Regions from separate parts of the Jeotgalicoccus sp. S0W5 genome, predicted to be linked through region 3. Evidence: riboswitches for the same ligand, from Rfam matches in the RefSeq annotation. Region 3 holds a riboswitch; each other region holds the start of a gene.
What was found. Region 3 has a riboswitch for S-adenosylmethionine ahead of EYB29_RS09345 (5-methyltetrahydropteroyltriglutamate--homocysteine S-methyltransferase). Riboswitches for the same ligand answer to the same signal wherever they lie in the genome.

Region 1 (8,370 bases), on a different contig from region 3:
ACAGTAAATGACGGTGAAGATACCTTTAGTAAAGCCGCATTCTGTTGTAACATAGAACGCTTGGATGGACTACAAGATTATCAGGAAACACTAGGACCTAAGTTAGTCACACAAATAGAAGATATTGATGATGAAGATAAAAGCGAATTGTTAAAAGATGAATGTATTCTTCATCTATATAATGAAGTAAGAGAACATGGTTGTCAGTAAAATAAACGGACCCAACAAAGAATAATTGTTGGGTCCGTTTTGTATCTAATTATTGTTTAAAATCCGCCTTTAGCTGCAATTTCTGCAGATTCTTCACCGAATTTTTTGAAGTTCTCAATGAATTGATCTTTAAGTGCTTCTGCTTTTTCATTATAAGCATCTTTTGATTCCCAAGTATTAGCAGGCGCTAAAATTTCTTCAGGAACACCTGTGACAGCAGTAGGGATAGATAATCCGAAGACATCATCTTTAACAAATTCACCAAGTTCTAATTCACCGCTGATTGCACGTCTAACCATAGAACGAGTGTGTTTGAGATCCATACGTTTACCAACGCCGTACTCTCCGCCAGTCCATCCTGTGTTAACCAGGTAGACGTTAACATCATGCTTATCAATTAAGTCACCTAGCATATTTGCATAGACTGTTGCATGTAATGGTAGGAACGGTGAACCGAAACCTGTTGAGAATACTGGTTGTGGAGACGTGACACCACGTTCTGTACCTGCAAGTTTCGATGTAAATCCACTCAAGAAGTGATACATTGCTTGGTCTTTAGATAACTTAGAGATAGGTGGTAATACACCAAATGCGTCTGCAGTTAGGAAGACAATTGTTTTCGGGTGACCTGCAACTGATGGAATACGTGCGTTATCGATATGGTTAAGTGGGTAAGCGGCACGTGTGTTTTCAGTTAATGCATCATCATCATAATCCGGATTACCTTCTTCATCAATAACAACATTTTCTAAAACAGAGCCAAATTTGATTGCTTCAAAAATTTCGGGCTCTTTTTCTTTTGATAGGTTGATTGTTTTAGCATAGCAACCACCTTCAATATTGAATACACCATCTTCATTCCAGCCGTGCTCATCATCACCGATTAAATCACGTTCAGGATCTGCAGAGAGCGTCGTCTTACCTGTACCAGATAGACCGAAGAATAGTGCAACGTCCTTGTTCTCACCGACATTTGCACTACAGTGCATACTCATTACACCTTGTTCAGGTAATAAGAAGTTCATGATAGAGAAGATGGATTTCTTCATTTCTCCACCGTACTCAGTACCACCAATAAGAATAATTTTCTTCTCTAAGGAAACGAGTACAAATACTTCTGATTTTGTACCATCTACAGCAGGATCTGCTTTAAAAGTTGGTGCAGAGACAATTGTAAATTCAGCGTCGATTGCTAATGCTTCTTCCTTAGTCTCAGGACGAATAAACATAGTTTTAGCAAACATGTTGTGCCAACTAAATTCATTAACAACTTGTAGTTTTAGTTGAGTCTGAGGATCAGCACCAGCATAGCCATTAAAAACAAATAACTCTTCTTTTTCATTTAAGTATGTAGTCACTTTTTCAAACAAATTGTCGAATATTTCTTCAGAAATCGGTTGGTTAACTTCTCCCCAATCGACTTTATTTTCAGATACGCTATCTTTTACGACAAAACGATCTTTAGGGCTACGGCCTGTATATTCACCAGTTTGAGCACGCAGGGCACCAGTGTTTGTTAATGTAGCTTCACCACGTCGTAAAGAAGCCTCTACTAGTTCACTGTTTGATAGTTGTTTGTGTGTTGAGGATTTAGCGACTAAGTCCTCGATTAAACTCTTGTGATTAACCATGATTCGCCTCCAAAAATATTTGAATTAAAACGCATTATTTAGAAATTAGTATAACACATTACTTTTTACGATAACACTATAATAAGAGTACATCTATAAGTAATGATGCACATTTCTAATTTAAGAAATAAATTTAACTTATTATATTAGTTTGATTTGGTCTAAATCTTGATTATCACATATCAATATTGTAATATATAGCTAAGTTATCTCTTATCAAGAGGTGGTGGAGGGATCAAACCCTGTGAAGCCAGAGCAACCTCCTTTTCAAGAAAGGTGCTAAAGAATGCAGAGTAATTCTGAGCGATAAGGGAAAAGGGCGAGCCTTTTTCTCTATGTTTATGTGGAGAATAAGGCTTTATTTTTTGCTTTAGGAGATAGCTAATTTAGCTATAAAGGAGAATTTTAATGTCAGAAAGAAAGTTATTTACATCAGAGTCAGTCACAGAGGGACACCCAGACAAAATTGCAGATCAGATTTCTGATGCGATTTTGGATGCGATTTTAGAAGGTGACCCATATGCGAGAGTGGCATGTGAAACTGTAGTTAATACAGGACTTGCTTTAATTGTAGGGGAAATCAGTACTGAGACTTATGTAGATATTCCTAAGACAGTTCGTGAAACTGTTAAGGAAATAGGCTACGTGGATGCTAAGTATGGTTTTGATTATAAGACGATGTCAGTATTAACTGGTATTGATGAACAGTCAGAAGATATCGCGGTTGGTGTTAACAATGCTTTTGAAACGAGAGAATCACAAGGGGTTTCAACTGGTGCAGGTGACCAAGGTCTAATGTTCGGATTTGCAACGAACGAAACGAAAGAGTTTATGCCTTTACCAATTGCACTTGCTCACAAAATTTCAAGACGTCTAACAGAAGTAAGAAAAGATAAGACGATTTCTTACTTAAGACCAGACGGTAAGTCCCAAGTGACAGTTGAATATGATGAAGCGGGTCAGCCGCTCCGTGTAGATACGATTGTTATCTCAACCCAACATCATGAGAACATACCTGCTTCTGAAATATATGATGATTTATTAGAGCATGTGATTAAAGCAGTTGTACCTGAACATCTTTTAGATGATGAAACTAAATACTTCATCAATCCAACAGGTCGTTTTGTAATCGGTGGCCCACAAGGGGATGCTGGCTTAACGGGTCGTAAAATTATAGTGGATACTTACGGCGGATATGCACGTCATGGTGGTGGTGCATTCTCTGGAAAGGATCCAACAAAAGTGGACCGTTCAGCAGCTTACGCAGCCCGTTATATTGCTAAAAATATTGTAGCGAGTGGTATTGCTGATAAGTGTGAAATCCAATTAGCATATGCAATTGGTGTATCTCAACCAGTATCTATCTCTGTTGATACATTTAAAACGGGACAATATGATGAAAATAAAATTGTTGAAGTCATTAGAGCGCTGTTTGATTTGTCACCAGATGGAATAATAGATATGTTAAACTTAAGAAAGCCAATTTATAAACAGACTGCAAGCTATGGCCATTTTGGGCGTTCGGACATTGACTTACCTTGGGAAAGATTAGATAAGGTCGATGCGCTTAAAGAATTATTAAGAAATCGCTAGGTGAGCACTGTTGGAAAGTAGGAATGTTATGAACACGGAAATCTTTACTAATCCCATTTTTATTGCGATTGCTGTCGTTCTTCTTATAGTAGTAATCTGGTTTTTAGTTTATTACTTTAAACATCGCAATCAAGTGAAAGTTGTTGAAAACAATCACGCTAAGGAAAAAGAATCTTTAGTACAGAAGTACGAAAGTGAACATGAAGCAGAAAGACTTGAGCACAAAAAAGAATTATCGAATTTAAATGAGAAGTATTATAATGATACGACTTTACTCGATAACAAATTATCAAGTTTACATCAGTTCTCAGTAGACAAAGGTGAATATTTAACAGACTTAGCTTTGATTCAGTTAAAAGATAAGTTGGTCAAAGATGAGAAAATCCGCGAATCCGATATGATTATCTTATCTAATGTATTCCTACCTTCACGAAATTATACGAATACACGTAAAATCGACCATTTAGTTTTAACACGTACAGGTATCTACTTGATTGATTCTAAGTATTGGAGTGGACACATTTTACATGGTGTGAATGAAGCACAATTTGAAACAGTGCCTTATGTAGAATCATTCTTCGACTTACTCGATCTAGATAAGAAACGAGAACAAACATTAATCTTCGAAAAGGCAGATCAGAAAAACGTATCTGTTAATCATTATAATGGTGTCATCGATGAGACGAAGATTACTGCAGAGAAGCTTAAAAACAAGTTGAAATTACAATACGATATCGTACCGATTATATATTTTAATCCTAAAGATAATGGTAACTATTCAATTACAAACTACTCAGAAGATCCATCAATCCGTGTAATTGTCGGCCAAGAAGACCTAGAAGCATTCTTCTTGAAATATGTTTTCCATGGCAGATTCCAATACACGGTTAAAGACTTAGATGAAATTGCAGATGCAATTTTAGAACAGAGCCTGTGATCTTAAATTTTGTAAATTGAAAATAATCGTCCTATAATTATTTATAGGACGATTTTATTTTTGGAGGGAAAAACAATGTCAGAAGAAATTATTGTAATTAATCCCGCAACAAGAGAAGAAATTGGGAAAGTGCAGAAAGATAGTCAAGATGATATAGAAAAGAAAATAGACTTAGCAGATGAGACTTTTAAATCATTTAAGAAACTCACTGCCTATGAAAGAGCCGATTTACTTTTTAAATGGGCTGACAAAATTGATAAAAATAAAGAAGAAATTGCAGAACTTGTAACGAAAGAAGGCGGAAAACCGCTAACTGAAGCGCTGGGTGAAGTCGACTATGCAAACAGTTATATTAGATATTACGCAGAAGAAGCTAAACGTATATATGGACGTACAGTACCTTCTTCAAAAGAAAACAACCGTATCGTTGTTACGCGCCATCCGATTGGTGTCGTTGCGGCAATCACACCATGGAACTTCCCAGTTGCAATGATGGCCAGAAAAGCGGCTCCAGCAGTAGCAGCGGGAAATACCTTTATTGTAAAACCGGCTAGTGCGACACCATTATCCGCAATGAAATTTATTGATTTAGCATTAGAAGCAGGTTTTGACAAAGGTGTAATACAGTACGTCAATGCCTCTGGTAAAGATGCTGGTGAGATATTTACAAAATCTGATAAGATTATGAAACTCACATTTACAGGCTCAACAGCAGTAGGTAAAAAACTAATGAGTGACGCATCTGTAACTGTTAAAAATGTAACGATGGAGCTAGGAGGACATGCACCATTAATTGTTCATAAGGATGCAGATATTGACAAAGCTGTAGAAGGTACGATTGCCTCCAAATTCAGGAACTCGGGACAGACTTGTGTCTGTGCAAATAGACTGTATGTTCACGAAGATGTTCTAGAAGAATACACAGAAAAACTTACAGCAAAAGTTAAAGAGTTAAAAATGGGTAATGGTATGGAAGACGGAGTAAAAATTGGGCCTTTAATTGATGAAGATGGCTATGATAAGGTCATGAATCAATTAGAAGATGCGATCAGTAAAGGTGCGAAAGTTGAAACTGGTGGACAAGGTAATAAAGAAGCAGGTTACTTCATAGAACCCACAGTCCTTTCTAATGTCAGCGATGACATGTTGTGTATGAAAGAGGAAACTTTTGGACCACTTGCCCCGATCCAAAGCTACAGTAACTTAGATGAGGCAGTGGCCAAGGCAAATGGTACAGAATTTGGTTTAGCTGCATATTACTTCACTGAAAACTATGCGACGGGTGTGTATTTAACAGATGTCTTAGATTTCGGGGTGCTCGGTTGGAATAACGGTGCACCTAGTGCTGCAAATATTCCATTTGGTGGCCTAAAAGAAAGTGGCGTCGGTAGAGAAGGTGCAATTGAAGGTTTAGAACCTTACACTGAAACAAAAGTGACCTCAATTAATTTGTAAAATATAGTAAAAGGAACGGATCTTAGTAAAAATACTAAGATTCGTTCCTTTTGTTTTTCTTATTTCTGTAGTTTGCCTCGTCTTTACGCGCAATTTCTTCATCTTTTTTCACATTTGAACGAAAGCCAAGTGAGAGTAAAGCAACAAGGGCTGGCATGACAATGGTACTTGCCCAGTTTATACCATCTAAAAACATAATTTGAACAATGACGATAACTACAAATACTAATATGTACATATAAATGAGACGGTTAATATTTTCTTTATTCATGAAAGCTCCTTTGTAAGCGTATACTTATGTTACTTTTATTTTCTCAATAAACGCTTAGCATAGCAATAAATTAATTATATAACACGAATAAAATTAATTATTTAATGATAAACATTAAAAATATATTGATTTAAGTTAAATTTTGTTGTATATTTAAGTTACCAAAAAAACAGGAGGTATATTATGACTAATCAAATCGTTTCACACAAGCGCTTTAAAGCACTAGTTTCTGTTGTGTATGTCATCTCGCTAATCGCATTAATACTTGTAGGTATCGCAACATTGGCAACCTTAGTCGCAAGTTTCGTACTTATTATGGTACCCGTCGATTCATTAATGAATATTTTGAGCAGTATACCCGCAAATTTTACATTTGAAGGAGAAGGGTTTTCACTCGCCATTACAGATGATTTACTATCATCCGTGACTCTAGACAAAACTTTACTTGTTATTACTGCATTTGTTTCAACACTCAGTATCGTACCGATGTTTCTAATTATCTATTTCTTAAATAGATGGTTGAATAATTTACGTAAAGGGGATATCCTTGTTCCCAAAAACAGCAAGTACATTGAGTATATCGGTTATAGTTTCGTATTATTATCACTAATGGAAACACTATTAACTTATTTTTCATCCACTTTAGTGTCGAACGCTTTAGCTATGTCTTCACTACCAGTTGAAGTTGCAGAGTTTCTAAATATTGATAGTACTGTGAGCTTTAACTTCATAACAATTTTTGCAGGTATTCTAATTTGGATTATTGCCAAAACGATGCAATATGGCGCCTTTCTCCAAGATGAATATGATGCAACGGTCTAGGAGGGTGAAAGATGATAGTAGTGAGATTAGATAGAATGCTTGCAGATCGTAAGATGGCTTTAGGTGAACTGGCAGAAAAAGTTGGAATTTCAAATGTTAACTTATCAAACTTAAAAACAGGAAAAGTAAAAGCCATTCGTTTTTCCACCTTAGATGCGATATGTAAAGCTTTGGAGTGCCAACCTGCAGATATTTTAGAATATGTTGAAGATGAATCTGAATAGGTGACCAAGAAATAAATTTTATGATACCTTGTAATTAAATAGATATAAAGACAAGGAGCAATAGGTTATGTCAAAAGCAGGTTTAGTTTTAGAAGGCGGAGCAATGCGAGGCATATATTCTGCTGGGGTACTCGAATGTTTTTTAGAAGACAAGATTAATTTCCAGTATGTCATCGGTGTATCTGCAGGTGCGTGTATGGCTGCTTCTTATCTGTCAGATCAAAGTGGACGTAATAAGCGCGTTAACATTGATTTCGTAAACGATAAACGTTATTTATCGTATAAGAACTTGTTTTTAAAAGGTGAGTTATTTGGCATGGATTTCATATTTGATGAAATTCCCAACAATATTGATCCATTAGATATAAGAAGAATCATCGATGGTCCTGAAGAATTCGTTATTGTAACGACGGATTGTCAGACAGGTGAACCTGTATATTTTAACAAAGACGATTATGATGTGGATACTCTAGGGAGTTGTTTAAGAGCCTCCAGTTCAATTCCATTTTTCGCACAGCCAGTAGATGTCGGGGGTAAAATGATGTTCGACGGCGGAATTTCAGATCCAATTCCACTCGTTAAATCAGAGAGTGATGGTAATGAGAAGAATATTGTTGTTTTGACGAAACCTAGAGGTTACTATAAAAAACCGAGTCGAGCAGCGAGTGTAATATCATATAAAAAGTACCCAAAGATTGATGAGCGTATTAGAGTACGATATAAACATTATAATGAACGTTTAGCATATATTTTTGATGAAGAGAAAAAAGGCAATGTTTTAGTCATTGCACCGAGCGTAGATACAGGTGTCGGTCGTACGACGCGTAATAAAGCAAAACTTGAACAGCTCTATAAGCTCGGTTATAAGGATGCTAAAGCAAAATTGAATGATATAAAATCATTTTTGGTGTAAGTCTCAGTAATACTGGGACTTATTTTTTTGTGTGTTAAAATATAAGAATAAAAATTTGAAATTGAGGGGAAGAAATTAATGGAAATAAGAGCATTTCAACCGACTGATGAACAAGGATGGGTCAGATGTAGAGTATTATCTTTTTTAGATACCCCTTACTTTGACGATGTTCACCCATCTAAAGAACAATATGAAAATAAGGCGATTGAATTGGTCGCAATTAAGGATAACCAAGTTGTGGGTTTAATTGATATAGAATGTGATTCTGAAGATGAAAAAATATGTTCACTCGATGAGGGCATAGGTGGAATGAT
Region 2 (8,370 bases), on a different contig from region 3:
ATATCCTGGGTTTGGCAACATAATTCCAGAACCAGGATTTAAATGTGCGAGTGGGAAATTAACCAAGCCGTTTTTAGTACCAAATAAAATTGCGATATTCTCATCATTTAAATCGACATCATAAGTTCTCTTGTAAAAGTTTTTAATACTGGTTTTCAATTCTTCTTTACCACGAAAAGCACCATATTTTTGGTTTTCTTCCTTATCAATCGCAACCTTAACAGCATCAGTAATAACTTTTGGTGTTAGACCATCAGGGATACCCACTGCTAGATTTAAGAGTGGTTTTTCCCCTGTTTCTAATTTTTTGTTCATCATGCTAGAAAAGTAGCTCGGACTTAAACTATTCAATAAATCACTCGCCATTATTCATCCTCTTTTGGTTTATCGAAACCTTGGAAATCCGCATCAATGACTTCATTAAATTCGTCTGATTCTACAGCATTGATAAGGTCTTCCTCCATTTTGCTACCAGCGTCTTCACCATTAATCACTATTTGATTTCTAAAATATTCGTTCATATTCTCTAATGACAAAGCATCTTCTAGCTTCATATCACTCGCAAGTGCAAAGTTCCCAGGCACTAGAGACAGACCAATCTGATCGACACTTCTAGGAAGTTGACCAGCATCTTGGAAGATAAATTCTAAGTTTTTCTTGTTATCAATAATGTCTGCTTCTTCAATAGCAAACATATCAGCATCTTCACTAATAGTTATGAGGCCAGCATCTTGTAAAGTTAAGAAACCTCGTGAAGCATTAACAGGGTCTAAAGGCAGAGCCACTTCACTTCCCGAAGTAATACTTTCTATACTGTCGAATGTTCCACTGTATAGCCCCATGGGCGCCGTAGGTACTTGAATGATATTCTTTAATTCAGTATTATTTTCTTCATTATAACTATCCATAAAGAGAACATTTTGGAAGAGGTTCGCGTCAATATCACCATTGGCTAGAGCATTATTGGGTTGAATATAGTCACTGTACTCAATAACTTCAACTGAATAACCTGAATCTTCCAGTACTGGTTTTAAAGCATAGGTTGCCATATCAGCAAATGGTCCACTAGATGCACCAATAGTAATCACTTCACCTTCATCCTCATGGAGTAAAACTGTTGTTAGAACGATGACAAAAAGTGTACCAATTAAAAATGTTATAATACCTCTCATTACTTATCCTCCGCTCTGTTTGCAAGTCGGTCGCCGACCCACTGAACAATTTGTACGATAATGATTAAGACAACCACTGTCACAATCATCGTTAATGTGTCATAACGGTAATAACCGTAGCGTATGGCTAGGTCACCTACACCACCACCACCGACAACGCCTGCAGTCGCTGAGAAAGCAATAATTGAAATAATTGTTAGCGTAATCGCTTGGGTAATACTCTTTTTCGCTTCTGGTAACAAAACATCCGTAACGATTAAGAAAATTGAAGCGCCACCAGCAATACACGCTTCAATCACTCCGTCCTTAACACCGTTGAAACTAGATTCAACGAGTCGGGCAAATAGTGGTACTGCAGCTATTGATAAGGCCACACTTGCAAATACTGGCCCATGTGAATCATTGACTAACCAAGTTGCAAAAGGCATTATCGCAACGATTAAGATAATGAAAGGGAATGACCGTATAATATTCATCACCCATCCAAGAACACTGTTTAAAGATTTAATTCTAAAAAGGAGTGGATGCTGTGTAATATATAAAAGGATACCAAGTGGTAAGCCTAATAACACTGCAAAAAATATTGAAATAGAAACCATTTGTACGGTCTCAAGTAATGCTTTATATAAAATTGGCCATAACTGACTGAAACTATCCAATGTAACCCACCCTTTCTATGCCGTTCGTCTGGTCAATATGACTTTTCAGTCTATTAATTTCTTCTTCTTTACCAGTCACTTGGAACATTAAAAAACCAAGTGGTTGATCCTTAATGTATTCAATACGTCCATTTAAGATGCTTATGTTTAAATCAAAATTACGGTAGAGTTTGTTGAGATAATTTTCCTCTGCATTTTCACTGAGAAACTGTATTGTAATCACTTGATTCTCACGCGTTGCCTTAAACTGATTAGGGACTTCAAAATTATAAATTTCTTGAACAAAGTCTTTAGTAATTTCATGCTTAGGATGACTAAAGACATCGTAAGTATGACCCATTTCTAAAATTTCGCCTTTAGACATTACACCGACCCGGTCTGCAATCTCTTTGATGACTTCCATTTCATGAGTAATAACGATAATCGTAATACCTAAATCCTTATTGATTCGATTCAATAATTTAAGAATACTCTTAGTCGTGTCTGGATCTAAGGCACTTGTTGCTTCATCACAAAGCAAAATGTCAGGATCATTTGCAAGTGCACGAGCAATACCGACTCTTTGCTTTTGCCCTCCACTTAAATTTGATGATTTAATTTCAGCCTTGTCTCCAAGACCAACCAGTTCCAATAGTTCTTTGATACGGGCTGTTCTGTTCTTTTTATCAAATTTTGAAGCTTTTAAGACAAACTCAATATTTTCATAAACGGTCTTAGATTCAATGAGGTTAAACTGCTGAAATATCATGCCAATTTTCTGTCGTTTCTGTCTGAGTTCATGCTTAGTGAGCTTTGTTAAATCTTCACCAGCAACTGTTACAGAACCCGTTGTTGGTTGTTCTAATAAGTTGATTAGTCTAACAAGAGTAGATTTACCTGCACCTGAATATCCGATTAAACCAAAAATCTCACCTGATTTAATTTCTAATGATGTTTCTTTTAATGCTTCAACCTTACGACCTTTTAATTGATAGGTTTTTGAAACGCTCTCCAATTTTATGCTCATGATCTACCTCCTCTTTAAAATAAAAAAACCATTCATCATGTAGACAAATGGCGATGTTTGATTATCTTCCAAGCCGATGCCTGCAGGATTTAGCACAGTACTTAAATAAGCCCGCTGCTGAGACTTCATAGGGCCCGACCCTCCATCTCTCTTGATAATTTCATATTCAATTTAGAGTAATACTATATGATTTAATTCTAAAAGTCAATATAAGGCGACTCATTACTTTGACCGAGATAAGCAAATCTCGAATGACAACCTGCACAGACATACCGCTTCTCATAGCCCTTCATACGTTTAGTAAATTTATAATTACAGTGCATACATTGATAATGATGTAAAATGCCTTTGTATCTATAGGTTCTTGTTAATGAAATGTTGAGCTTCTTGAGTGTATTCTTAAAATAATCATCTTGATCTCGGTAAGGTTTGTTTAGTCGATATAGACAAAAATGCACACATTCATGGTGTAGGACATCAAGAATTACGTGCCTCGGATTATTGTCAATAAAGGTTTTCGACATGACAATCTCTTCGTTAATAACCCTGTTGTGTCTCGTCTTAATTACAAAAGCGCCAAGCTTTGCAGTCATTCTATTTGAGATTCTTAGTGAAATATTAAAATCCACATTAAAATGCTTCTTAGAGAATGCTACTGCATATTCTAATAATTCTTTTTCGTCCACCTTACTCACCACTACTTATAAATAGTCATAAAAAAAGAGAGACTCGAAGTCTCCCTAACAGATAAATAATATAATATGATATCTAGGCCAAAGGCACTATCAAAGAACGATTGAGCTAATAATATGAAGTATAGCTATAAATTAATAGGTCGTTCTGTTATGTATTTCTTAATATATTTTCATTATATTTTAATCTTTGGGTTATTTCAAGCCTTAATGTGAAATAATTATGTTTGTAATATCTTTGTAATATAAGCTCAAATATTTCAAATAATAGCCCATAAACAGTATTATAACGCAGTTTGATAAGATTACAATGACAGTTATTTCAATATTTCGCTTGAATAATGTGTAAATCTACAGTAATTATTTTACTGCTTGTTTCAGTAAAATCTTTAATCTCTTGCTGACTTACGTGCCAACCGAGCGGGGTCATCTTTATTAAATCTTTTAAAGCGACGCTAGCCAGTTCAACTTCATATGTTATTCTCTCTTCGGAAATAACATCTACTTTATTTCTCATTAATTCCAAGGTATCCGTATTCTCATATTCTTGACTATCACCAGCTAAAGTTTCTCTAATTTCTTTTAAGTACTTGCTACCCGGAATAACTTTGATCAGTATGCCGTTCGGCTTTAAAATACGTTGAAATTCTTCATAATTCGCAGGAGATAAGTAGCTTAAGATTACATCTATACTACTCTCTTTAAACGGTGTACGACTTAAATCTCCGACCACCCAGTTTTCATGACTATAGTTTTTACTCGCGAGTAAAACACCATCTTTTGAGATATCTAATCCAATACCATGAGTGTTATCTTTATCAACTAGTTTTATAATTGAACGTAAATGTGAACCTTCACCAGAACCTGCATCAAAAATAAGGCGGTTTTCATTTGGAAGTGCATTAATTATATCAGCAACTTTTTGATGAATTATTTTGTAAAGATTATGAACTGATATAATATTATACCTCGCATCAAATAAGTCTTGATCATACATCGAAGATACTTGTTTTTGCAGCATATTGACGTAGCCTTGTTTTGCTAAGTCATAACTATGACGTTTTACACACACTAAACGATTTGAATCGACGACATTTAAATCAGCACTACAAATCGGACACTGTAGATTCGATTCTAATTTCTGAAAACCAAGCGCTGCAATTTCTCTCTTTTTCATTAATTCACCTACTTTATTTCAATTACATTATGAATTGTAAAAGAATATAAATTTCTATAGTACTCAATAACTTTAAATGGTATTCTACACAAAAACAAGTTTTTAAGGAGGATTAAATGAAGCGATTCATGCTATTACTTGAAATATATTTAGTGTCCACAAGATTAGGCTTAACTTCTTTTGGTGGACCCTCTGCACACCTCGGTTACTTTCATACCGAGTATGTCGAGCGTAAAAAGTGGATGGATGAAAAGAGTTATGCTGATCTTGTCGCACTTTCTCAATTTTTACCTGGTCCCGCGTCCAGTCAGGTAGGTATCGGAGTCGGTGTCATGCGAGGTGGCGTTTTAGGTGGTATCATCTCATTTTTAGGATTCACCTTACCTTCAGTCATTGCACTAATTATTTTTGCTAGTCTTTTAACAACCTTCAATATTGCTGATGCAGCTTGGATTCAAGGCTTAAAAATTGTTGCAGTAGTCATCGTCTTACATGCAATACTTGGCATGGCTAAAAATTTAACGCCTGATTTAAGTCGAAAACTGATTGCGCTCTTAGCCGTTGTTATTATACTTATCTTTCCATCAGTTATTACACAAGTTGGCGTCATTCTAATTGCTGCACTGCTTGGATTTTTAATATTTAAGGACCATGAAGCTGATACGAAAAGAACTTTGTTCCCAGTTAACAAAACTTTTTCTATCATCTGTTTAAGTTTATTTTTTATATTGTTATTCTTACTACCCATGTTAAGAGAATTTACGGGAAATTATTGGGTATCTGTTTTTGACAGCTTTTATCGTGCTGGCTCCTTGGTTTTTGGAGGTGGTCACGTTGTTTTACCACTTCTAGAGCAAGAACTTGTACCAATGGGCTGGATTTCACAAGAGGCATTTTTAGCAGGCTATGCGGCAACTCAAGCAGTTCCAGGACCGCTTTTCACCTTCGCTTCATACCTCGGCACTGTTATGAATGGCTGGCTCGGTGGCTTATTTGCAACATTCGCAATATTCCTACCAGCATTTTTACTTATTTTAGGCAGCCTGCCCTTCTGGGATATGATAAGAAATCATGCTAAAACTAAAGGGGCTGTAATGGGGGTTAATGCAGCAGTGGTTGGTATTTTAATTGCTGCACTTTACACACCAATCTCAACTTCTGCCATTAATCAACCAGCAGATTTCGCCTTAGCTGCAATACTATTTGTCATGTTGAATTACTTAAAATCTCCACCTTGGCTCATTGTGGTTAGTGGTGCAATTGGTGGTATATTAATTTCTTTCTTATAAGGTAAGTCCCTGAATACCAATATTGGCATTCAGGGATTTTACATTCACTCTGGTGTCTTTGATTTATTCATACCAATCACAATATTGATATCAGTATGATCCACAATTTTATTTTGACTTCCATCAAAAGCTTCAATGATTCTCATATCAGCACTGTCTAGATTAAAATCGTGGATATCTAGATTTTCAATCATTCTATCTTTATTTACAGACTTAGGAATAATAACGATACCATTATCGAGGTGCCATCTAAGGATGACCTGTGCAACGGTTTTTTTATGCTTCTGTGCGATATCTTGTAATTCTTTTTCTTCTAAAATACCATGTTTAGCTTCTGCTAAAGGGCCCCATGACTCTACTTGAACGCCATATTCTTTCATCACCTTGATTGCTTCTTTTTGTTGTAAAAATGGATGTAGTTCTATTTGATTAATCTGAGGTACAATCTCATTATTCATAATCAAATCAACTAATCGTGCGGAATCAAAGTTTGAAACCCCAATCGCTTTAATTTTTCCTTGCTTATACAATGCTTCCATAGCACGGTATGAACCATAATAATCCCCGAATGGCTGATGAATTAAATATAAATCTAAATAATCGGTCCCTAAACGCTCTAGGGATTTCTCAAATGCCTTTAAAGTTGATTCATAACCTTGATCTTCCACCCATAATTTACTAGTAATAAATAAATCTTTACGATCAATACCTGATTTTTTAATTGCAGTACCAACACCACGTTCATTGCCATAGGTGGCTGCTGTATCAATGTGTCTATATCCAACTTCTATTGCATCTAGTACACACTTCTCAGTTTCTTCCGGTTCAATTTGAAAGACACCAAAACCTTCTATTGGCATCTCAACACCATTATTTAATGTCACGAATTCCATATTTTCTCCCACCTTGCTTATGTTTACTATTATTATACAATATTAAAGACCAAGTACTTTAAATTTTAAGAACTTGGTCATAATTATTTCATCCTATTCGTATATCTCGTCAGGAACAGTTATACCATCATCATCAAATTTTCCATAATCTTTATATATACCAGACATTTCTAAGTGTATTGCACCCTCACCATTCTGAGATGGTGCTGTAGAGATATAGGTTACTTGACTCAATTCATTTGTTTCCTTATCTAAAACACCAACGATGGCATTCACTTGTTCATCTTCAACACCATTATTGATTTCTGCTCCAAATATCTGACCAAATGTATCATGAATTTCCATATCATTTGAGATGTTATAAAGATAATAATAGTCATCATCTACTTTAACATCGAGTAGTTCCTGGTTTTCCATGAAGACATCATACATATTACTATATGTGGGATTATAAACGTCTTCTACATTCCCTTCTGTAGACAGATCATTCCATTTACTTCCATCATATTGGAAATAAATTTCTTCACTTGCATAAACAGATGGTTCTAAGTCCTCGCCATTATTCGCAACTTCAGAGTAAACTTCTAATTCATCTTCGACTTCATAAATTTCAGCAGTTGCTTTAACCGTTTCTTCCCTCTGTTCATCATCAGATTCACCGATTAAGCGTACCATTGCATCAAACTCTGAGTAATAAGAATAAATCTCGCTTTTATCTTTAAAGATTTCATCAATTTCAACATCCGTATCTTCAGCTTCTTCAAGTGCTGTTGATAAGCCTTGGTTATTTTCTTGAACAGAATTAATTTCTGCACCATCTTTACCTGTCAAAGTTTCTCCTTCAACTTTTCCAGTACTCGATGCATCAACACCACTTCGATTTTCGCTACTCTGTTCACCAACTTCAATTTCCTCACCTTCAGTAGGTTCTGTCACACCATCGTCGTAGTCGCCGTAATTATCAAACTTAGCAGCAACTTCGATTTGTAGTTCTATCCCTTCAGCTAAACCTTTGGCATTACTAATGTAGGTGAGGTCACTAACTTCATTTGAGTCTTTATCAACTATTGCAAGTACTGCATTATTTTGTGATTCCTCATCTGCATTTTGGAACTCGACTTCATAAATCGAACCAAATGTCTCATGAAGGACTTCTTCTTGACCGACATTAATTAAATAATAATTATCATCATCTTCAAAAATTTCTATGACATCCTCACTTTCCATTAATGCATCGTAAACGCTTGAATACGTACCGTAATATATTTCTTCTGCTTCAGCTTCACCTGTTATATCCGTCCATTTATCCTCAGTTATATAAAGTAAAGTGTCACTATCTGCATATGCATATGGGTAGATGAACTCATCTTCTTGATACCACTGACCTGAGTAAACTTGAAGTTCATCCTCTTCGTTGATTTCTGCAGTCAAACCAATTAAATCTGTATCAGCTGGCTCATCAGACTCAGCTTCAAATGCGTT
Region 3 (8,370 bases):
GAGTTTGAAGATACACTTAATATAGAAGCTGTAGACGGTCAAAAAATAAAAGCGACATTTTATGATGAGGACCATAACGTAATTGCTGAAAGTGAGCCGGTTGAAATACATATTGATGATCACAATAGTGATGTCTATAACGGATACTTTGAAGACGAAGATATTGCCGACCGTGACATTTCAGATTGGACAGGGACATGGCAATCTGTCTACCCTTATCTAACTTCAGGTGAGCTTGAAGAAGTTTTTGAACATAAAGCAGAAGACGGTGATAAGACTGCTGAAGAATATAAAGAGTATTACAATACAGGCTATGAAACGACGATGAATGAAATTGAAATTAAAGAAGATGGCACAATTTCCTTTGTCAGTGGAGAAGACACAATCACCGGACAGTATGAATATGATGGCTATGAAATTTTAGAATATGAAGCGGGCAATAGAGGTGTAAGGTTTATCTTCGAACAAGTGAATGGAGATGAGGATGCACCAGATTATATTCAGTTCTCTGACCACATTATCGCACCAGAAAAATCTGGTCATTACCACCTTTACTGGGGAGATGATAGAGAAGCCTTACTAGAAGAAGTGGATCACTGGCCAACGTATTACCCTGAAGATCTAACAGTAGATGAGATTAAAAAAGATATGTTACAACACTAGAAAGGATATACAATGAAGCAGTTTTTAGTTTTGATAGTGACGGTATTGGTGTTAAGTGCCTGTAGTCAAGGTGAAGCAACCAATAATGATAAGTTAAAGATATATACGACTGTTTATCCTCTAGAGTATTTAGTCAATGAAATTGGTGGAGAGACAGTTGAGACCGAATCGATTATCCCACCTGGTGCTGACGGTCATTCTTATGAACCGACTATAAAGGAAATGACTCATTATGCTGATGGAGATGGTCTAATCTATGTCGGTGAAGGCATGGAGGCATTTTCTAATAATATTGCAAGTGCCTTAGAAAACCAAGATGTGGAATTAGTAGAAATTGGTCAATACAACAATCTATTTGAAGGTCATCATGAAGAATATCAAGGATTTGAAGATGAAGCTGATCAGGAAGTTATTGAAGGTCAAAGCGACCACTACCACACTGGTGACGTTGTTGAATTGACTGTAACAGACAATGAAGTAGATGAAATTCAGTGGTCGGTCACTGAAGAGGGCGGCTTTGAAGCGGTTATGAAAGGCGAGTCATTTGACCATGAAGCGGGTGAAGAAAGCTTTTCTGTTAAGGCAGAAGGTCTTAAAAACGGTGAAGTCATTTATACAGATTATGCCGATATCATTATTGATAATCATGATAATTTTGACCCGCACATCTGGATTGATCCTTTAAAAATGATTGAAGTTGGAGACATTCTTAAAGATGAACTGATTGCTTTAAATCCAGAACATGAGGCTCTTTATGAAGAAAATTTTAACAACCTTCAATCAGAACTAGAAGAGCTGGATGAAAAGTTTAGTGAAACTTTAGATGATAAAGAAAGTGCTAAAATCATCGTGCCACATGCAGCCTTTGGTTATTGGTCGCGTTATGGTGTGGAACAATTAGCGGTTTCTGGTTATTCAATGAGTGATGAGCCTTCACAACAACAACTAAAAGAATTGAGTGAGACGGCCCAGGAAAACAATTTAAATTATGTACTATTTGAGCAAAATAGTTCTGGGAAAATATCTAAAGTCGTTCAGGATGAAATCGGAGCAGAGCCAGAATACATTCACAATATGGAAGTATTAACAGAAGAAAATATAAGTAATGATGAGGACTACATTTCACTAATGGAGAAAAACTTACAAGTTTTAGATAAAGTGACTGAGTAAATATCTGTTAACTTCTTTGAATTCGGGTATATTAAATAAAGAATTCTAATGAGGTGACAGGATGAAAGATGACGGTGTGATTTATTTAAGTAGAAAAGATGTGCCTAAAAATTATGATCCGAAGGGCTTTAATTTTACCTTATTTGGCTTGATTGTCCTCGGTGCATACTTATTGTTCATTATCTTTGATTTGTCATACAGAACTTTCAATAACATTGAAGAAAGTGCCTTTAATCGTGCCTACATCATAGCGATTATTGTATTAGTTGCCCTGGTCATGGGTTTTATCTTCAAGGCAGACAAAGGAGATAAGTATTATCAACTTCATATCTCAGAAAGTGGGATAATTATTAAATTTAGACGTGGTGAAAACGTGTTGATAAAAGAAGATATTACAAATATCACTATAGAGAACGATGTTATCACTGTAATTAAATTTTTAAATGGAGATGAAGTACTTAGAGAATTGAATCATGTTCATCTAAATCATGAGCAGTTTATTTCTCGTTTAAAACAGTATAATTATCCTGTTGAAGATAAGACTAAAGAAGGTTAAATTTATAAGAAAAGGGTATGCATTTTAATAGTAAAAGAATAGTTGTAATGTTATTATTCTTTTTAATGTATTGAAAGGATGGAATAGAATGGCGTACGATATAATCATGCTCGATGACTTAACTTTAGATGTAAAAGAACTCGTTAGAGATAAAGAAGAGGGTACTGTAAACATCGTTTTCGATGTGGCGAGTGAAGATTATCACTACTTATCAAAACACTTGTATCAAGAACAATTTCGTGTAAGAATTCCAGGGAATGATAATGAAGAATTCGAAGCGAAGATTGTTAACTTCTCAACATCTCTAGACAACTTGTATGAAGAAGATAATGTTGGAGAGTATAATATTACTTTGAAAGTCATAGATTAATATGCGTATAAGTATATTAGACCAGGCACCAATTTCAACACACATGACAGCAGAAGAAGCACTGGGTAATACTGTGAAACTTGCAAGTGTTGCTGATCAATTAGGGTATACTCGGTTTTGGTTAGCAGAACACCATGGAATGAAAGGTTTATCCTCAAGTGCACCGGAGGTAACGCTCGGTGCAATCGGGATGATAACTAAAGAGATTAGACTAGGCAGCGGTGCAACACTGCTGCCTTATTATAAACCATTAAAAGTAGCTGAAACTTTTAATACACTGCTCGTACTTCATGGTGATCGGATTGACGTCGGTATCGGTCGTGCCCCGGGCGGAGATAACGTTGCCTCTGAAGCACTAAGTGATAATTATCTTGGGCATGTCTTTAAGATGCCAGACTTAGTCAGTGAATTAAAAGCATTGTTAATGAATAAGAGAGAAAACTTGAAGGTTATGCCAGATAGCCAGCATAAAGTCAAAATGTGGATGCTCGGTACCAGTGAAAAAAGTGCGATCTTTGCAAGAGACAATCAGTTGAATTACTGCTATGGGGAGTTTATGAGTGGTCAGTCAACAGGCGAAGTACTATCGACCTATAAAGCAGATAGCAATAAAGGGGAAATCATAGTTACGGTCAACGCTTTTTGTGGAGGAACGTATGAGGAAGCAGAAAGAATGGCGAGACCTTATTTGGTCAATCAAGCCTTAAAATCAACTGGGCGAGAATTTTCTGGCATACCTTCATTTGATGAAGTTTCAGCAATTGAATTGACCGAGGAAGAAGTAGCTGAGCTCAATAAGGTCCGTGACAATGTCATCATAGGAGATGCTGATTTTGTGCGGGATAAGTTGATGGCATATCAAAGAACTTACGGTGTTGATGAGTTAATGATAGTGACGATTACACATGATTTTACTGATAAGGTTAATAGTTATAAAAGAATTGCTGAAGTGATGTAAAATAATTAAGAAAAGCGTTGAACCTTATAGAGTTCAACGCTTTTTTTGTGATGTTGATGATAGCGGGTGGCCCGCTGTAGTGATCACAGAGAGCCGAAAAGTAAATAACGGCCCGCTGTGACCACGACAGAGAGCCGATAGCTATAGAGATATTATAAAACATTAATTTTCAAAGCGGCTTTTATCTTCTATGAAGTGAGTGGCGACCATGCATAAAGCGCCAAATACTAACATACCACCGGCAATGAAGGTAATCTCACGGTATGAAAATCCGTTAGTCAATAAAAGTGAACCGAGTGATGCACCGATTGAGTTTGAAAGGTTGAAAACTGAAGCGGCCAAAGTTCCGGCTAAAGCGGGTGCGGTAACGGCTGCAAAAATAATCTTAGAATTCAACATTGGAGAAATTCCGAATGTGCCTAAGCCAAATAGTCCAGCGGCAAGGTAGGAAAGATATGGAACTTCTAACATAAATGTTAAACCGAATAAGACGATGGCTAAGAACAGAATAACCAAAGTAACTGCGCCAGTTAGTTTTCCGGGTTGGATTCGCCCAGACGAAAAGTTGCCAATGACTGCAAAAGTACCAAACATTAGCATACTAAAAGTGACCCCAAAGTCTCCCATACCAGCAATGTCTCTTAACATAGGTTCTAAAAACGTATAAGCAGTAAATACACCTGAGTATCCAAAAATAATCGTAACCATTAACATGATGACATTCTTATCTTTTAATGCTGACAATTCACTAGAGATTTTCGGTGCTTCACCTGTCTTATAGTTTGGTGTAAATAATATTAGACCAAGTAAGTTGATTATGCCGAGGGTAACGATGATCCAAAAGACGATTCTCCAGTCTAACAAGGCACCAATGTATGAACCAAATGGTACACCGAGCATCACTGCGATGACGAGTCCACCATTCACTAGGGCAACCGCGCCGGTTTTCTTATTTGGTGGAGAAATTACCATCGCTAAACTCATCATGACACCGAAGAATGGCGCATGCATAGAAGCGGATAACAAACGCGATAATAGTAGTACTTCAAAATTTGGTGCGGTCGCGGCAACAATATTAGAAACTATAAATATAGAAATTAAAATTATTAAGAGTAATTTCGGAGCCAATCTCAACGTTAATAATCGAATCACCGGACCAAACACAGCAACACTGAGTGCATAAACACTTAGAAGTAAACCGGTTGTAGAGACTTCAACGTTTAAATCTGCAGCAAATTGTGTTAATAAACCGGTAACGACATACTCTGTCATGCCGACTGCAAAGGCACCGATCATAAAAATTGTAATGACAAGTTGTCTTGAAGCTTGATTCTTCATATTAACCTCCTTACTAAAAGCATAAGAGATATACTATTACACATTAAAAACAAAGTCTATATTATATATAAAGAAAGTGTTTTCACTTAGTGATTTATAAGTTATTTGACAGAATATTATGTCTAGTGCTAATATAATATTCAATTAAATAAATAAAATTCTTATCCAGAGAGGTGGAGGGAAAAGGCCCGTCGATACCTCAGCAGCGGACCCTTAGGGGTACTGTGCTAATTCCTTGAAGTTCTTGTAACTTAAAGATGAGAAGATGGACATGTAAAGCACTCCTCTTTTAAATCTTAAACAAGATAGAAGGGGATTTTATTTATTTAAAAACAATATTGAAAGAGGTTATTACATGTCAGCACCATTTAAAGCAGATCACGTCGGAAGTTTATTACGTCCTGTCAGAATACATCAAGCAAGAAAAGACTTTGAAGCAGGTAATATCAGTAAGGACGAATTATTTAAAATAGAAACAGAAGAAATTGAAAAAGTTGTGGATAAGCAAATTGAAGTCGGACTCAAGGCTGTTACGGATGGCGAGTTCCGCCGACGTTTTTGGCACACTGACTTTATGGAACATGTTGGTGGCTTTGAAGGCTATATCCCTGAAGAAGGTTACTCATTCAATGGCATGAAGACAGAAGCCTATAATATCCGAAACATCGGTAAGATTTCTTTCGATAAAAACCATCCACACGTGAAAGAGTTTATCCTGTTTAAGGAAATCGTTGGAGACAGAGCTGTTCCAAAACAAATGATTCCTTCACCTAACCAATTTTTCAACTATGGTGTACGTAATAAGGAAATCTATCCGGATATTGAAGAATATGCAGATGACATTATTGCAGCTTACCAGGATGCCATCTTGGCCTTCTATGATGTCGGTTGTCGATACTTACAGTTAGATGATGTTTATATTGCAAGACTAAATACTGAAGAAGAACCGTATCAAGAGAGTGGTTATAACCGCGAACAACTTATAGATCTTGCTCTAAGAGTTGTAAATGGCGCCCTAGAAGTGAAACCAGAAGATATGGTAATTACTACTCACTTATGTCGAGGAAACTACCGTTCAACTTGGGCATTTGAAGGATCATACGCCAAGATTGCACCTGTCTTATTTGCTAAAGAAAATGTTGATGGTTTCTTTTTAGAGTATGACGATGATCGTTCAGGCGATTTTGAGCCTCTAAAAGAAATTCCTGATGGTGGCCCGGCTGTTGTGCTCGGTTTACTGACTTCAAAAAGTGGTGATTTAGAAGATAAAGAAGTGATCAAAGCGCGTATTGAAGAAGCGACCAATTATGTGCCTAAAGAACAAATTCGTTTGAGTCCACAATGTGGATTCTCTTCAACACACCACGGAAATGTTTTAACTGAGGAAGAACAGTGGGAAAAATTACGTTACGTCATTGCACTTGCTGACGAATTATTATAAGGAAACTGCCACTCATGGTACAATCATGAGTGGTTTTATATATTTAAAGGAGTATCGTTATGGCGAAATATTATGCAGTGCGTAAAGGACATCAAACAGGCATCTTCACTAATTGGCCGGACTGTCAAAAAGCAGTTAAAGGTTATAGTGGGGCAGAATTCAAATCATTTAAAACAAGACAAGAAGCTGAGAATTATATAGATAATTTAAAAAATGAAATAGTAGATATTCCTAAAGGTGCCCTTGTGACTTATGTGGATGGTAGTTATGACAAAAGAAGTGAAAAGGCAGGCTTTGGTGCGGTGTTTATAGTGGACGATCGTGTGATTCACCAAGCGAGTGAACCGACTGAGGTCGACCCTGAAGTCAATCTTTGGAACGTAACAGCAGAAATAGCAGGTATTCTCTATGCAGTAGAGTGGGCGATTCAACATGACTATAGTGATATATATGTGCACTACGATTATGCAGGATTAGAAAAATGGTATAATGAAGAGTGGAGAGCGAAGAATTCTGTCACTCAAAATTATGTTAAAACGATGCACGAATATAGTAAGAAGATTAATATTCATTTCTATAAGGTGGCAGCACATACAGGTGTGGAATTTAACGACCTTGCAGACCAACTCGCTAAACAAGCTGTAAGTCAGTAGGAGAAATTATGCATATACTTTTATTTGTTTTAGTTGCAGGACTATTAATTAAATTTGCGACAACGTCATTTTTTGACCAAGATAGAATTCATTTTTCATTCGATGAAAGACGATACTTTAATGATGAAGAAGAAACGATTGCGAAGATAATGCGGTTAAATCTAGTGAAAAAAGAAAGAATATTCTTCATTGTAATGACCCTAGTTTATATCACTTCAATCATCTTATATTTCTCGGGAAATATCACTTTAGGCCTTAGTGCTTTAGTTTTAGTAATCATCTTACAATTACTTTTAAATATCATGACGGATTTTCTCTTGTATACTGCTTTTTACGATAAGGCGAATCTGTTTATGATTGCAATTTGGCTTGTACTGATTGCTGCAGTGATTATTTTATCGAATATGTATATTATTTAAATCAAAAGAGGTGCCTTATGACAGATAAGAAATTGATATTCTTTGATATCGACGGAACTTTATATAACACTTCTAAAGAAGTGCCTGAAGATGCTAGAAATGCTGTAATACAACTCAGAGAACAAGGTCATATTGTTGCAATTGCGACAGGTCGTGGTCCGTTTATGTTTAAAGAGTTAAGAGAAATGTTAGGTATCGAAACATACATTAGTTACAATGGTCAATATATTGTCTACGAAGGTCAGGTTATCTATGAGAATCCAATTTCGGATGAAACACTTGATGCACTGACTAAACAAGCTTATAAAAATGATCATCCAATTGCATATTGTGATGAGAACGATCTACGAGTGAGCACGAGAGAACATAAACATGTTCAAAGTGGCATCGGATCATTGAAGTTAAACTTCGAGGTGACAGAAGATCAGGCATACTACCATAATAATGATATTCATCAAGCGCTGTTGTTTTGTACCGATGGCGAAGAAGAAGCGTATGAAAACAATTATGATGATGTTTACTTCTTAAGATGGCATGAATTTGCTACAGATGTCATACCTAAAGGCGGTTCTAAAGCTAAAGGAATAGAAATGTTGATAGAGAAAATGGGTGTCGACTTAGAACAGGTATATGCATTTGGAGATGGACCGAATGATGTAGAGATGCTTAGCTTAGTTAAAAATAGTGTTGCTATGGGAAATGCTGTTGATGAGGCAAAAAGAGTAAGTCGATATCAAACCCGTCACGTAGACGACAACGGCTTAGTAGAAGGTTTGAAGATGGCTGGTTTAATATAAATCAG

Region 1: linked by a shared signal. The riboswitch ahead of metK (methionine adenosyltransferase) and the one ahead of EYB29_RS09345 (5-methyltetrahydropteroyltriglutamate--homocysteine S-methyltransferase) in region 3 are both predicted to bind S-adenosylmethionine.
Region 2: linked by a shared signal. The riboswitch ahead of EYB29_RS03465 (methionine ABC transporter ATP-binding protein) and the one ahead of EYB29_RS09345 (5-methyltetrahydropteroyltriglutamate--homocysteine S-methyltransferase) in region 3 are both predicted to bind S-adenosylmethionine.

Annotation. Positions count from the first base shown of each region.
Region 1 covers NZ_SIRQ01000003.1:685,071-693,440, reverse strand. The annotation lists gene ytkD (RNA deprotection pyrophosphohydrolase) at 1-210, shown strand, start outside; gene pckA (phosphoenolpyruvate carboxykinase (ATP)) at 267-1,841, opposite strand; SAM riboswitch class I at 2,052-2,154, shown strand; gene metK (methionine adenosyltransferase) at 2,250-3,434, shown strand; gene EYB29_RS05785 (nuclease-related domain-containing protein) at 3,463-4,371, shown strand; gene EYB29_RS05780 (NAD-dependent succinate-semialdehyde dehydrogenase) at 4,447-5,826, shown strand; gene EYB29_RS05775 (hypothetical protein) at 5,861-6,097, opposite strand; gene EYB29_RS05770 (DUF2975 domain-containing protein) at 6,281-6,919, shown strand; gene EYB29_RS05765 (helix-turn-helix domain-containing protein) at 6,931-7,143, shown strand; gene EYB29_RS05760 (patatin-like phospholipase family protein) at 7,211-8,056, shown strand; gene EYB29_RS05755 (GNAT family N-acetyltransferase) at 8,135-8,370, shown strand, end outside.
Region 2 covers NZ_SIRQ01000003.1:228,124-236,493, reverse strand. The annotation lists gene EYB29_RS03480 (aminotransferase class I/II-fold pyridoxal phosphate-dependent enzyme) at 1-366, opposite strand, end outside; gene EYB29_RS03475 (MetQ/NlpA family ABC transporter substrate-binding protein) at 366-1,172, opposite strand; gene EYB29_RS03470 (methionine ABC transporter permease) at 1,172-1,771, opposite strand; gene EYB29_RS03465 (methionine ABC transporter ATP-binding protein) at 1,824-2,837, opposite strand; SAM riboswitch class I at 2,896-2,998, opposite strand; gene EYB29_RS03460 (SprT-like domain-containing protein) at 3,035-3,523, opposite strand; gene EYB29_RS03455 (putative RNA methyltransferase) at 3,852-4,706, opposite strand; gene chrA (chromate efflux transporter) at 4,823-5,995, shown strand; gene EYB29_RS03445 (aldo/keto reductase) at 6,040-6,888, opposite strand; gene EYB29_RS03440 (hypothetical protein) at 6,982-8,370, opposite strand, start outside.
Region 3 covers NZ_SIRQ01000013.1:14,318-22,687, reverse strand. The annotation lists gene EYB29_RS09375 (ZinT family metal-binding protein) at 1-663, shown strand, start outside; gene EYB29_RS09370 (metal ABC transporter solute-binding protein, Zn/Mn family) at 676-1,833, shown strand; gene EYB29_RS09365 (hypothetical protein) at 1,895-2,389, shown strand; gene EYB29_RS09360 (DUF3219 family protein) at 2,478-2,759, shown strand; gene EYB29_RS09355 (MsnO8 family LLM class oxidoreductase) at 2,761-3,717, shown strand; gene EYB29_RS09350 (MFS transporter) at 3,880-5,055, opposite strand; SAM riboswitch class I at 5,214-5,319, shown strand; gene EYB29_RS09345 (5-methyltetrahydropteroyltriglutamate--homocysteine S-methyltransferase) at 5,411-6,496, shown strand; gene EYB29_RS11620 (ribonuclease H1 domain-containing protein) at 6,556-7,149, shown strand; gene EYB29_RS09335 (hypothetical protein) at 7,158-7,568, shown strand; gene EYB29_RS09330 (Cof-type HAD-IIB family hydrolase) at 7,586-8,365, shown strand.